Regions from separate parts of the Neorhizobium sp. DAR64872/K0K18 genome, predicted to be linked through region 1. Evidence: predicted binding sites of a transcription regulator. Region 1 holds the regulator's gene; the other holds the start of a gene.
What was found. The regulator LexA, encoded in region 1, represses DNA repair genes until DNA is damaged. The targets are predictions, from matches to a motif close to TGTTCNNNNTGTGTTCNG.
Positions count from the first base shown of each region.

Region 2: the regulator LexA is predicted to act here: its motif matches at 1,777-1,794, upstream of def (peptide deformylase).

Region 1 covers NZ_CP191446.1:1,475,843-1,481,356, forward strand. Annotated here, with positions in the region: gene ACQY1P_RS12585 (ComEC/Rec2 family competence protein) at 1-1,800, shown strand, start outside; gene lexA (transcriptional repressor LexA) at 1,781-2,500, opposite strand; gene ACQY1P_RS12595 (VOC family protein) at 2,693-3,568, shown strand; gene kdsA (3-deoxy-8-phosphooctulonate synthase) at 3,573-4,418, shown strand; gene eno (phosphopyruvate hydratase) at 4,547-5,514, shown strand, end outside.
Region 2 covers NZ_CP191446.1:321,362-326,875, forward strand. Annotated here, with positions in the region: gene truA (tRNA pseudouridine(38-40) synthase TruA) at 1-205, opposite strand, end outside; gene fmt (methionyl-tRNA formyltransferase) at 205-1,140, opposite strand; gene def (peptide deformylase) at 1,199-1,714, opposite strand; gene ACQY1P_RS07050 (DNA recombination protein RmuC) at 1,878-3,035, shown strand; gene ACQY1P_RS07055 (ribokinase) at 3,085-3,987, shown strand; gene ACQY1P_RS07060 (EF-hand domain-containing protein) at 4,082-4,810, opposite strand; gene ACQY1P_RS07065 (pyrimidine 5'-nucleotidase) at 4,916-5,514, opposite strand, start outside.

The DNA.
Region 1 (5,514 bases):
GCTGTTGGCTTCTTTTACGGCGCGCCTAGCGTACAACCGGCGATCGATGACCAACCCGGGTTATGGTCGGACATGCAGCGAGGGCTTTTTGCGCTTCGCAGCGCAATCGGCAATCGCATCCGCGATACGGTCAAGGGGGATGCGGGCGCTTTTGCTGCCGCAATCGTGACCGACGAGCGCCGTGCAATTTCCCGTGAGACGACCGAGGCGCTTCGTCTGTCCGGGCTGGCCCATATCGTCGCGATCTCAGGCCTGAACATGGCGCTGGCAGCCGGTATCTTCTTCGTCGGCGTCCGCTCCGTCCTGTCGCTGTTTCCAGGCTTTGCGCAGGCCTATCCGATCAAGAAGTTTGCCGCGTTCGGTGCGCTTGCCATGGCGACCGACTATTACCTGATTTCCGGGTTCGGGGTTTCCGCCGAGCGGGCCTATATCATGATGGCGGTGATGCTGGTCGCCGTGCTCGTCGATCGACCCTCCATCAGCCTTCGCAACGTCGCCCTTTCGGCAATCATCATCCTCGCCATCTCGCCGTCGGAGATTTTGGGTCCGAGTTTCCAGATGTCGTTTGCGGCAACCGCGGCACTGGTGGCAGGGTTCGCCCTCTGGACGCGATATTTCGCGAAAGGTAAGGAGGAGACAAAAGGTAGCAACCGGTGGATAACGGGTGTCGCGGCGACGTTCCATTTCATTGCCGGGATCGTGGTGACGTCGCTGATCGGCAGTACGTCGACGTCGATCTATTCGATCGAGCATTTCCACCATCTGACCACCTACGGCCTCGCGGCCAATCTCGCGGCCATGCCGATCATTTCCTTCGTGGTGATGCCGGCAGGGCTTGTTGGCATGTTGCTGATGCCGTTCGGGCTGGATGCTCCCTTTCTGTTCATCATGGGCGAGGGGCTGCGGATCGTCATTCGCATTGCCGAGATCGTCGCCGCATGGGGCGGCGATATTGCCATCGGCCGGCAGAACCCGCTTTTCCTGCCGCTGGCGACGGCAGGCTTTCTGCTTCTGACGCTGCTGCGCACGCCGCTGAGGCTGACAGGCGCGCTGTTCATGGCGGTGGCTTTGCTCTTTGCGGTCCGCTCAGGCTCGGCGCCGAGGCCTGATATCGTCATATCCGAAGACGGCGCATCGGTCGGCGTGATCAAGGATGACAAGATCACCCTCAATCGAACCCGACCGGCGGGATTTATCTTCGATCAATGGCGGCGAGCGCTGGTGCTTGAGACCGGAGAACAACCGCTCGCCTTGCCGGTTCTTGCCTCTTCGGAACCAGCGCGAGGTGCCAGCCTTGCGAAAAGCGATGACAAACGCCCTAGACCACATTCGCGACCGGATTTGACGCGCCGGGAAATCGAATATGTCAGGGGCTTTCTTCAAGCATTCACGCCCGGACGATTTGCCTGTCTGCCGAAAATCCTGTGCGCGGCGCAGACTGCTCAGGACATCCGGATCGTCACTGTCGAAGACAACCGATACACCGGTCTTGCCTGCGATTTCGGTCGGATCATCGTCTCGCCCGGCGCACGCTTCGATACTTGCCGCTCCGGCGCCTTGCTTCTCAGCGGGCGGACGTTGCGCCGGACTGGCGCACTGGAAATCACCATTATTCCGAACGCGACAGCGCCAGACATCAAGATTACGGCGGCGATGCGAGACAGCGCACAGACCTCAAGCCGTCCGTGGACCGTCCACCGGTTCTATGACTGGCAAACGCGACAATTCGACTTTGGCATCCCGGAGGCTGTTGCTGCGCATCTCCGGGATGACACCGTTCTTAATGATAGCGGCGAATAAGGCCGACAAGCTTACCCTGGACCTTCACCCGGTCGGGGGGGAAGATGCGGGTCTCGTAAGCCGGGTTTGCCGCTTCCAGTGCGATCGAGGCACCCTTGCGGCGAAACCGCTTCAGGGTCGCTTCTTCCTCATCGACCAGGGCAACGATGATATCGCCTGGACTTGCGGTGCTGGTATTCTTGATGATGACGGTATCGCCATCGAGGATGCCGGCATCGATCATCGAATCGCCCTTCACTTCGAGCGCGTAATGATCGCCGGAACCCAGCATCTCGATCGGAACGGCGATGTCATGGGTGTTGTTCTGGATCGCGGAGATCGGCACGCCGGCAGCGATTCGACCCATGACCGGGATGTTTGTCGAGAACGGATTGTCCGCCATGACCGGCGCCGGCTTCTGAGCGACGACCGGTTGCGTTTTGCCGAGGCTTCCCTCGATGACACTGGGAGAAAATCCCCGTCGCGGATGAAGGTTCGCCACATAGGCGTCAGGCAGCTTGATCACTTCGAGCGCGCGTGCTCTGTTCGGCAGACGGCGAATAAAGCCACGCTCCTCGAGCGCGGTGATCAGCCTGTGGATGCCGGACTTCGATGCAAGGTCGAGAGCGTCCTTCATTTCGTCAAACGACGGCGGCACGCCTGATTCTTTCATCCGCTCGTGGATGAACAGAAGTAACTCCTGTTGCTTGCGTGTCAGCATGGACGGGACCCTCAGAATTGGAAACAAATGCAGAACGGACGCTATATGTTCTATCTGTGTTCCGCAAGCCCCAAATTTTTGCTCAAGAATAGTCTCATTTCAGCGTTCGATCACGTATTCAGTTCGTGCGCAGCACTTGCCGAGTTTCCCGCGATAGCCAATGTTCTGCGGAATAAGACTTTGGGGGTGTAAGTGGGTAACAAGTCAGTCGATCATTTGGTTCTGCCCGTTGCAGATCTGGCGTCAGCGCGGGGGAGGTTGACCGCTCTCGGCTTTACTGTGGCACCTGAAGGTGTTCACCCTTTCGGCACAGCCAATGCCTGCATATTCTTCGCGGATGGCTCGTACCTCGAGCCACTGGCCATTGTGAACCGTCGGCAAGCCTCGCTTGCGGCAAAACGAGGCAACGTGTTCACCGATCGCGACATCCGCTTCCGCGGCCAGCGGAAAAGGGAAGGTCTATCGGCGGTGGTCATCGGGACGCAGGATGCAGCGGCCGATCATATGCGTTTTGTGGACGGGCACATGTCTGCGGGCGAGATGCTTCAATTCTCCCGCCCGATGCAGTTGCCCGATGGTGGGGAGAGCGAAGTCTCATTCCGTCTGGCGTTCGCGGCAGTTCCCGAGGTCGATGACATCTTGCTGTTTTCCTGCCAGCGAATGGCAGCATTACCGGCAGATCGCGGTGGTCTTGATGAGCACGCAAACGCCGTTACAGGCCTTCGAGAGATCGTCTTTTCTGCAGATGACCCGCTGGAGTTTCTGCCGCTTTTCGAAACCGTGTTCGAGACTCAGCCCGAGCAAGGGAAAGACGGTCTGCGGATCGAAGCTGCCAATGCCAGCATCCGCATTCAATCCAACGACACGTTCAGCGACGAGTTCCGGTCTTCGATGAAGCCCTTGTTATCGTCGCGCCTCGCTGCGCGCGGGATCATCTTCAAGACCACCGATCTCGCCGTGACAGAGATCACCCTTGCTGCTAATGACGTCGCATTCATCCGCAGGGATGGCCGCGTGATCGTGTCGGCAGCCCCGGGGCAAGGTGTGGTTTTCGGTTTCGAGGAATAGTGAAATGACAGTCTCCGCCAATTCTGAAGTGTCCGTGGGCGAGGGGAGTTCGAAAGTCGTTTTTTCCAACACGGCAAAGCTCTCGCTGATTGCCGGTCCCTGCCAGATGGAAAGCCGTGATCACGCCTTCATGATCGCGGGTACGCTTGTCGAACTCTGCAAGAAGCTCGACATCGGCCTCGTCTACAAGTCCTCCTTCGACAAGGCGAACCGCACGTCGATCTCCGGCAAGCGCGGCATCGGGTTGGACAACGCGATGGCAATCTTTGCCGATCTCAAGAAGGAATACGGCTTTCCTGTTCTGACCGACATTCACACGGAAGAGCAGTGCGGCCTCGTGGCCGACACGATCGATATCCTGCAGATCCCCGCCTTCCTGTCGCGCCAGACCGACTTGCTGGTCGCGGCTGCAAAGACGGGTTGCGCGATCAACGTCAAGAAGGGGCAGTTTCTGGCACCCTGGGACATGAAGAATGTTCAGGCGAAGTTCCTCGAAAGCGGCAATCCCAATGTGATGCTCTGCGAGCGCGGTGCGTCGTTCGGCTACAACACTCTCGTTTCCGACATGCGTTCGCTGCCGATCATGGCGGCTCTCGGAAGCCCTGTCATCTTCGACGCAACCCACTCCGTGCAGCAGCCGGGCGGCCAGGGCGGCTCCTCCGGAGGCCAGCGCGAGTTTGTCGAAACGCTTGCCCGGGCAGCCGTCGCCGTCGGCGTTGCTGGCGTCTTTATCGAGACCCACGAAGACCCTGACAACGCACCGTCCGACGGTCCGAATATGGTCCACCTGAAGGACATGCCGCGGCTTCTGGAAAAGCTGCTGGCCTTCGACGCCATCGCAAAAGGCTGACGGCGTCGAAAAACCGCCGAATTGACTGGATTGTAATCCGCGTGTCATCGACGATCGCACAATGTCGATGACACGCCTGTTCGCTGAGCCTGCGAATTCAGGCTCGCACATCAACCGAGGAGAGACCCTTGACCGCCATTACCGACATCATCGCTCGCGAAATTCTGGACAGCCGTGGCAATCCGACCGTCGAGGTGGATGTTTATCTGGAAGACGGCTCGATGGGCCGCGCCGCCGTTCCGTCGGGCGCCTCCACGGGCGCGCATGAAGCCGTCGAACTTCGCGATGGTGGCAAGCGCTATGGTGGCAAGGGCGTCGAAAAGGCTGTCGAAGCCGTCAACACCGAGATCTTCGACGCGATCGGCGGCTTCGATGCCGAAAGCCAGATCCACATCGACAAGACCCTGATCGCGCTCGACGGCACCCCGAACAAATCGCGCCTGGGTGCAAACGCCATTCTCGGCGTTTCGCTTGCCGTTGCCAAGGCCGCCGCCGAATCGTCCGGCCTGCCGCTCTATCGCTATATCGGCGGCGCCTCCGCCCATCTTCTGCCGGTCCCGATGATGAACATCATCAATGGCGGCGCTCACGCCGACAACCCGATCGATTTCCAGGAATTCATGATCATGCCCGTCGGCGCTGAGACGCTGAAGGATGCCGTGCGCATGGGTGCAGAAATCTTTCACGTCCTCAAGAAGGAACTGGCAGCGCAGGGCCACAACACCAATGTCGGCGACGAAGGCGGTTTCGCGCCGGGCCTGAAGAGCGCGCCGGAAGCCCTCGACTTCATCATGAAGTCGGTCGAAAAGGCCGGCTACCGGCCGGGCGATGACGTCCACCTGGCGCTCGATTGCGCAGCGACCGAATTCTTCAAGAACGGCAAGTATGAGCTGGAAGGCGAAGGCCGTTCGCTGGAGCCCGAAGCAATGGCGGATTACCTGGCAGAACTTGCCGGCAAGTACCCGATCATCTCGATCGAAGACGGCATGTCGGAAGACGACTGGGCCGGCTGGAAGTATCTCACCGACAAGATCGGTTCCAAGGTTCAGCTCGTCGGCGACGACCTGTTCGTGACCAACTCGGCCCGTCTGCGCGA
Region 2 (5,514 bases), 1.2 Mb from region 1:
CGCGGGAAAGATCCGTATGAACCGTCTGGCCCCAGGCATGCACGCCTGAATCGGTCCGCCCTGCGCCACGGACCGATACGGTCTCGCCGGTCAGCTTCAGGATCGCCTTCTGCATCGCGGCCTGCACCGAATGACCGTTGTCCTGGATCTGCCAGCCAACATAGGACGTGCCGTCATATTCGACGATCATCTTGTAACGCGGCATCAGGCCACCCGCATTCCGGCCGTGATCGCCGTGCCACGCAGGAAATCGGCGGCATCAAGCGGCTTGCCGCCGGCCTTCTGCAGCCGCGTCAGGCAAACGGCGCCTTCACCGCAGGCGATCGTCAGGTGATCGTCCAGCACCGTGCCGACGTCTCCCTGTCCGGAGCCTACGAAAGAAGAGAGGACCTTGATCCGTTCCGGCTTTCCGTTGATCTCGGCCTCGAACCAGGCGCCCGGAAACGGCGAAAGTCCGCGAATATGGTTGTGAACGTCGCGCGCAGGCCTTGAGAAATCGATGCGCGTCTCGCCCTTGTCGATCTTCGACGCGTAAAGCACGCCGTCAGCAGACTGCGGTGTCAGCGGCAGGTCGCCGGCTTCCAGCTTCTCCATCGCCTCGACCATGGCACGCGCGCCCGTCAGCATCAGCCTGTCATGCAACTCGCCAGCGGTCATGGCTTCGCCGATCTCGACTTCCCGGGTGAGCGCGACCGGGCCGGTATCGAGGCCCTTTTCCATCTGCATCACCATCATGCCGGTCTTTGCATCGCCGGCCATGATGGCGCGCTGGATCGGGGCAGCACCGCGCCAGCGCGGCAGCAGCGAAGCATGGCCGTTGTAGCAACCGAGCCGGGTGCCGGTGAGGATCGCTTCGGGCAGAAGCAGGCCATAGGCGACGACCACGGCGACATCCGCCTGGAAGGACCTGAAGGTCTCGCGGTCTTCCTCGCTTTTGAAATTGAGCGGTGTCAGCACCGGGATGCCGAGCAGTTCCGCCGCCTGATGCACCGGCGACTTTACGAGATCGAGCCCGCGGCGCCCGCCGGGACGCGGCGGCTGGCTATAGACCGCAACGATCTCGTGGCCGGCCTGCTTCAGGTTCTGCAGTGTCGGCACGGAAAATTCCGGCGTGCCCATGAAGATGATGCGAAGAGACATGGACCTTTCGCGCCCGCAAGGAACGCGCCTTCAAACCGAGATTGCCTGCAAGCGATCGCTAGACCGCCTTCGCCTTGGCAGCCTTGGTGAACCTCTTGATCACCATTTCGCGCTTCAGCCGCGATATATGGTCGATGAACAGCACGCCGTCCAGATGGTCGATCTCGTGCTGCAGGCAGGTGGCGAGCAGGCCGTCGGCCTCGATCACGTGTTCCTTGCCGTCGCGACCGATATGCTTGACCGTCACGGACGCCGGGCGCTCCACCTCGGCATAGTATTCCGGGATGGAAAGGCAGCCTTCCTCATACACCGATCGTTCGTCCGAAGAGCGGATAATTTCCGGATTGATCACGACGATCGGGTTCTTCTCGTCCTCCTCGCGCGACACGTCGACCACAAGAATGCGGCGGGCAACGCCGATCTGGATCCCGGCAAGGCCGATGCCCGGAGCGTCGTACATGGTTTCCAGCATGTCGTCCGCGAGCTTCAAAAGTGCGTCGTCCACCCGTTCGAAAGGCTTGGACACCTGACGCAGGAGCGGATCTGGAAGAATGATAAGCGGCTTGATCGTCATGGCGATCCCATAACCTATCTTTTTCGCCGATGGAACAGCCCCGGATCGCCGTTTTCGATCAATGTTCCCGTTTTGATCTTTCCAATCCGCGGTTTTCTGCTAGCTTGCCGCCATGAATGACCTGTTCCCCGAGATTTCCCGTTTTCTGGAGAGCCAGCACCCGATGGTGCTGATGGCGGCTTCCTGCGTCTTCGGCATGCTTCTCATGCTGTTTCTCATGCGCCTTTCCGGAGGCAGCGGCCGTCAGGCGGAAGACGCCGAGGCCCGCATGGGCGAGTTGATGCGGATGCAGGGGGAAATGCAGGGCAGGCTTTCGGCGATGGGCGAGACGCTCGCCGCCCGCCAGGTCGAGCTCAGCCAGGTCGTCGGCCAGCGGCTCGATGGCATGACCCACCGTATCGGCGCTACCATTACCGAACAGACCAGATCCACCCATGACAACCTGCGCCAGCTGCAGGAGCGTCTGGCCGTCATCGACGCTGCCCAGAACAACATTCAGAGCCTAGCCAAGGATGTCGTGGGACTGCAGGCGATCCTCTCCAACAAGCAGACGCGCGGCGCCTTTGGTCAGGGCCGGATGGAAGCGATCGTTTCCGACGGCCTGCCGATGGGTGCCTTCGAATTCCAGAAGACGTTGTCGAACGGGTCGAGACCGGACTGCGTGATCCGCATGCCGAACGGCTTGCCACCGCTCGTCATCGACGCAAAATTTCCGTTGGAGGCATGGAATGCGTTTCGCGAAGCGGCCGCACCCGAAGCGCGCCGGGCCGCATCCCAGCAATTCCGTCGCGACATGGAAGTCCACATCCGTGATGTCTCGGAGAAATACCTGATCGCCGGAGAAACGCAGGACACCGCCTTTCTCTTCGTGCCGTCCGAATCGATTTTTGCCGAGATCCATGAGCATTTCGAGGGCGTGATTCAGAAGGCGCAGCGCGCGAGGATCGTCATCGTCTCGCCATCGCTGCTGATGCTGTCGATCCAGGTTATCCAGGCCGTGCTGAAAGACCAGCGCATGCGCGAACAGGCGCATCTGATCCAGGGTGAGGTCGCCTTGCTGATGGAAGATCTCGGTCGCCTCGACGAGCGGACCCGCAAGCTGCAATCGCATTTCTTCGCAGCCCAGAAGGATGTCGAACAGATCGTGACGTCAACCGAGAAGCTCGGCAGGCGTGGCGCAAGGATCGAAGCGCTCGAACTGGAAGCGCCGCCAGCCGCTGCCCCGGTTCCGAAGGTTGGACCGCAGCCCACAGCTCCCGCATCCGGCGCTGTCGAAAGCCGCACCGGCTCGCTGCGCCTGAGGGTGGTTGACGAGGACTGATCCTCTCGGGCAGTGTCGCGCCGCGTTTCACAAAACAGGCAGGCACAGCATGATCACCGTCTTCGGCTCCATCAACATGGATCTTATCGCAACGACAGAGCGGTTGCCGGGGCCGGGCGAAACGGTTGTGGGTTCGACCTTTGCGACGGCCTCCGGCGGCAAGGGTGCCAACCAGGCACTGGCCGCCCGCCGCGCAGGCAGCGAAGTGCGCATGGTCGGCGCGGTCGGAAACGACGGTTTTGCAGACCCAGCGCTGGCTCTGCTCCAGGCATCCGGAACCGACCTATCGGCGGTCACGCGGACAAATATTTCAACCGGCACAGCGCTGATCCTGGTCGGCGATGACAGCGGCGAGAACATGATCGCCGTCGTGCCCGGTGCCAATGGCACGATCGGCGAGGCGCAGGCGCAGGGCGCTGTGGAGGCCATGTCTCCATCCGACACGTTGATGCTGCAGCTCGAGATCCCGCCGGCAGCCGTCGAGGCGGCACTGCGCGCAGCAAAGGCGAAGGGCATACGCACGATGATCAACACCGCGCCGCTGACGGCCGATGCGGTTCGACTATCCGGCCTCGCCGATATCGTCGTCGCCAACGAGACCGAATTCGACCTTCTCGCAGGTTGCACGATCAGCGACGCCCAAGCGCGCGAAGAAGTTTTGCGCCGCCTTCACAGTGAGACCGGCCAGACGTTCGTGGTCACGCTCGGTAGCGAAGGTGTCGTTGCCATGCTTGATGGTGAAATCCTGTCGGCCAAGGGCCTGAAGATCGAGCCTGTGGACACGGTGGGCGCCGGCGATACGTTCTGCGGCTATCTGGCTGCAAGTCTCGATCAGGGGATAGGCTTTGCAGATGCCCTGCGGCGCGCAGCCGTTGCGGGCTCGCTCGCATGCCTTCAGAGAGGCGCTCAGCCGTCTATCCCTGAGGTATCGGCCGTCGAGGCGCGGCTCTGAAAAGTTTCGGACAGTTGAAACGACTGGACCCGCCTCCCGGAAGGGAAGGCGGGTCCATCAGACGACTACCAGTCTAGTTCAGGGGGGCGTAGAACTAGAGGGGGCGGTCCGGCAGGTCGTCGATCGTGATCTGTCCGTCCTTGTTCGTGTCCATGCGGGCGAACAGCTTTTCGGTGGCAGCAGCGGCTTCTTCCTTGCTGATCTTGCGATCGCGGTTCTCGTCGATCATGCGGAACATGCCGGGGCCCATCATACCGTCGCCAGGTCCACCCCTCGGACCGCGATCGCGGCGAGCTTCCCGGCGCTCATGCCGGTCGTGGTGGCGGTCACGGGCCTGTTCGCGGTCGGCACGTGGTCCGTCAGCCTTGGGGGCCTCAGCCTTAGGGCCTTCACCCTCGGGTCCTTCTGCCATCGGGCCGTCTGCATCCGGGCCTTCGTCCTCAGCCTCTTCAGGCGTCGGCGGCGGGTTGTTTTTGCGGAACTCGGCCATCTTGTTGTCACGGAAATCAACCATTTCACCGCGGGTGATGGACCCGTCCTTGTTGAGGTCGATCTCGGCGAAAAGCGCTTCCTGGCGAGCGGTCAGCTCTTCCTTGGAAATCTTGCCGTCCTTGTTCGTATCCGCCTGCTTGAGAAGGCGAACGAACATTACATCCTGCATCATCGCAGCGCGTGGACCGCCATGCGGGCCGCCGTCAGGGCCTCCGCGCCGACCTTCATGATGGCGTGGTCCGTCAGGGCCTGGTGCAGCGAAGGCGGGGATGGCTGCGCCAGCGATGAGAGCAGCGCTCAGGCTTGCCAAAACTATCTTCTTCGCGATCATCGAGTGGTCCTTTCCGGTTGCTTCGATAGCCTGAAGATAGGATCGGCAACTGGTCAAAACCACTTAAACATCTGTAATGTAGATGAACTTTTGGTAAGGCGCGGCCTACGCGAATTTGAGGCCTGACAGGAATGCGGTGAGATCGTCGGTGACGTAATCGATGTGATCGTCCTCGTCTGAAAACTTTTCCCAACGCTCGATGACGACAGTATCGAGATTGCGCGGCACCAGCAGCACCGTGCGCATGCCGAGCGCTTTCGGCGCGATGAGATTGCGCGGCAGGTCCTCGAACATGACAGCGTTCTTCGTATCGACCGTGTGGAGGGCCGCGAACTTGTCGTAGGTTTCGCCGGCGGGCTTGGGCAGGTAACCGGCGGCGACGATATCGAAGATGTCGTCGAAATCGTCGAGAATGCCGAGAGCGCGGGCAGCCGCCTGCGCATGGGGCACGCTGCCATTGGTAAAGATGAACTTGCGGCCGGGAAGCGCCCGGATTGCCGCGCCCAGTTCCGGATGCGGCAACAGCGCCGAGTAGTCGATCGCATGCGCCTGTTCGAGAAACCCGTCCGGATCGATGCCATGGTTCAGCATCAGCCCCTGCAGCGTCGTGCCATGCTCGTGGTAATACTGCTTCTGCAGTCGCTTGGCCTCGTCATGCTCCAGCTGCAGCAATTCCTGCACATAGGCCGTCATGTTCTTGTCGA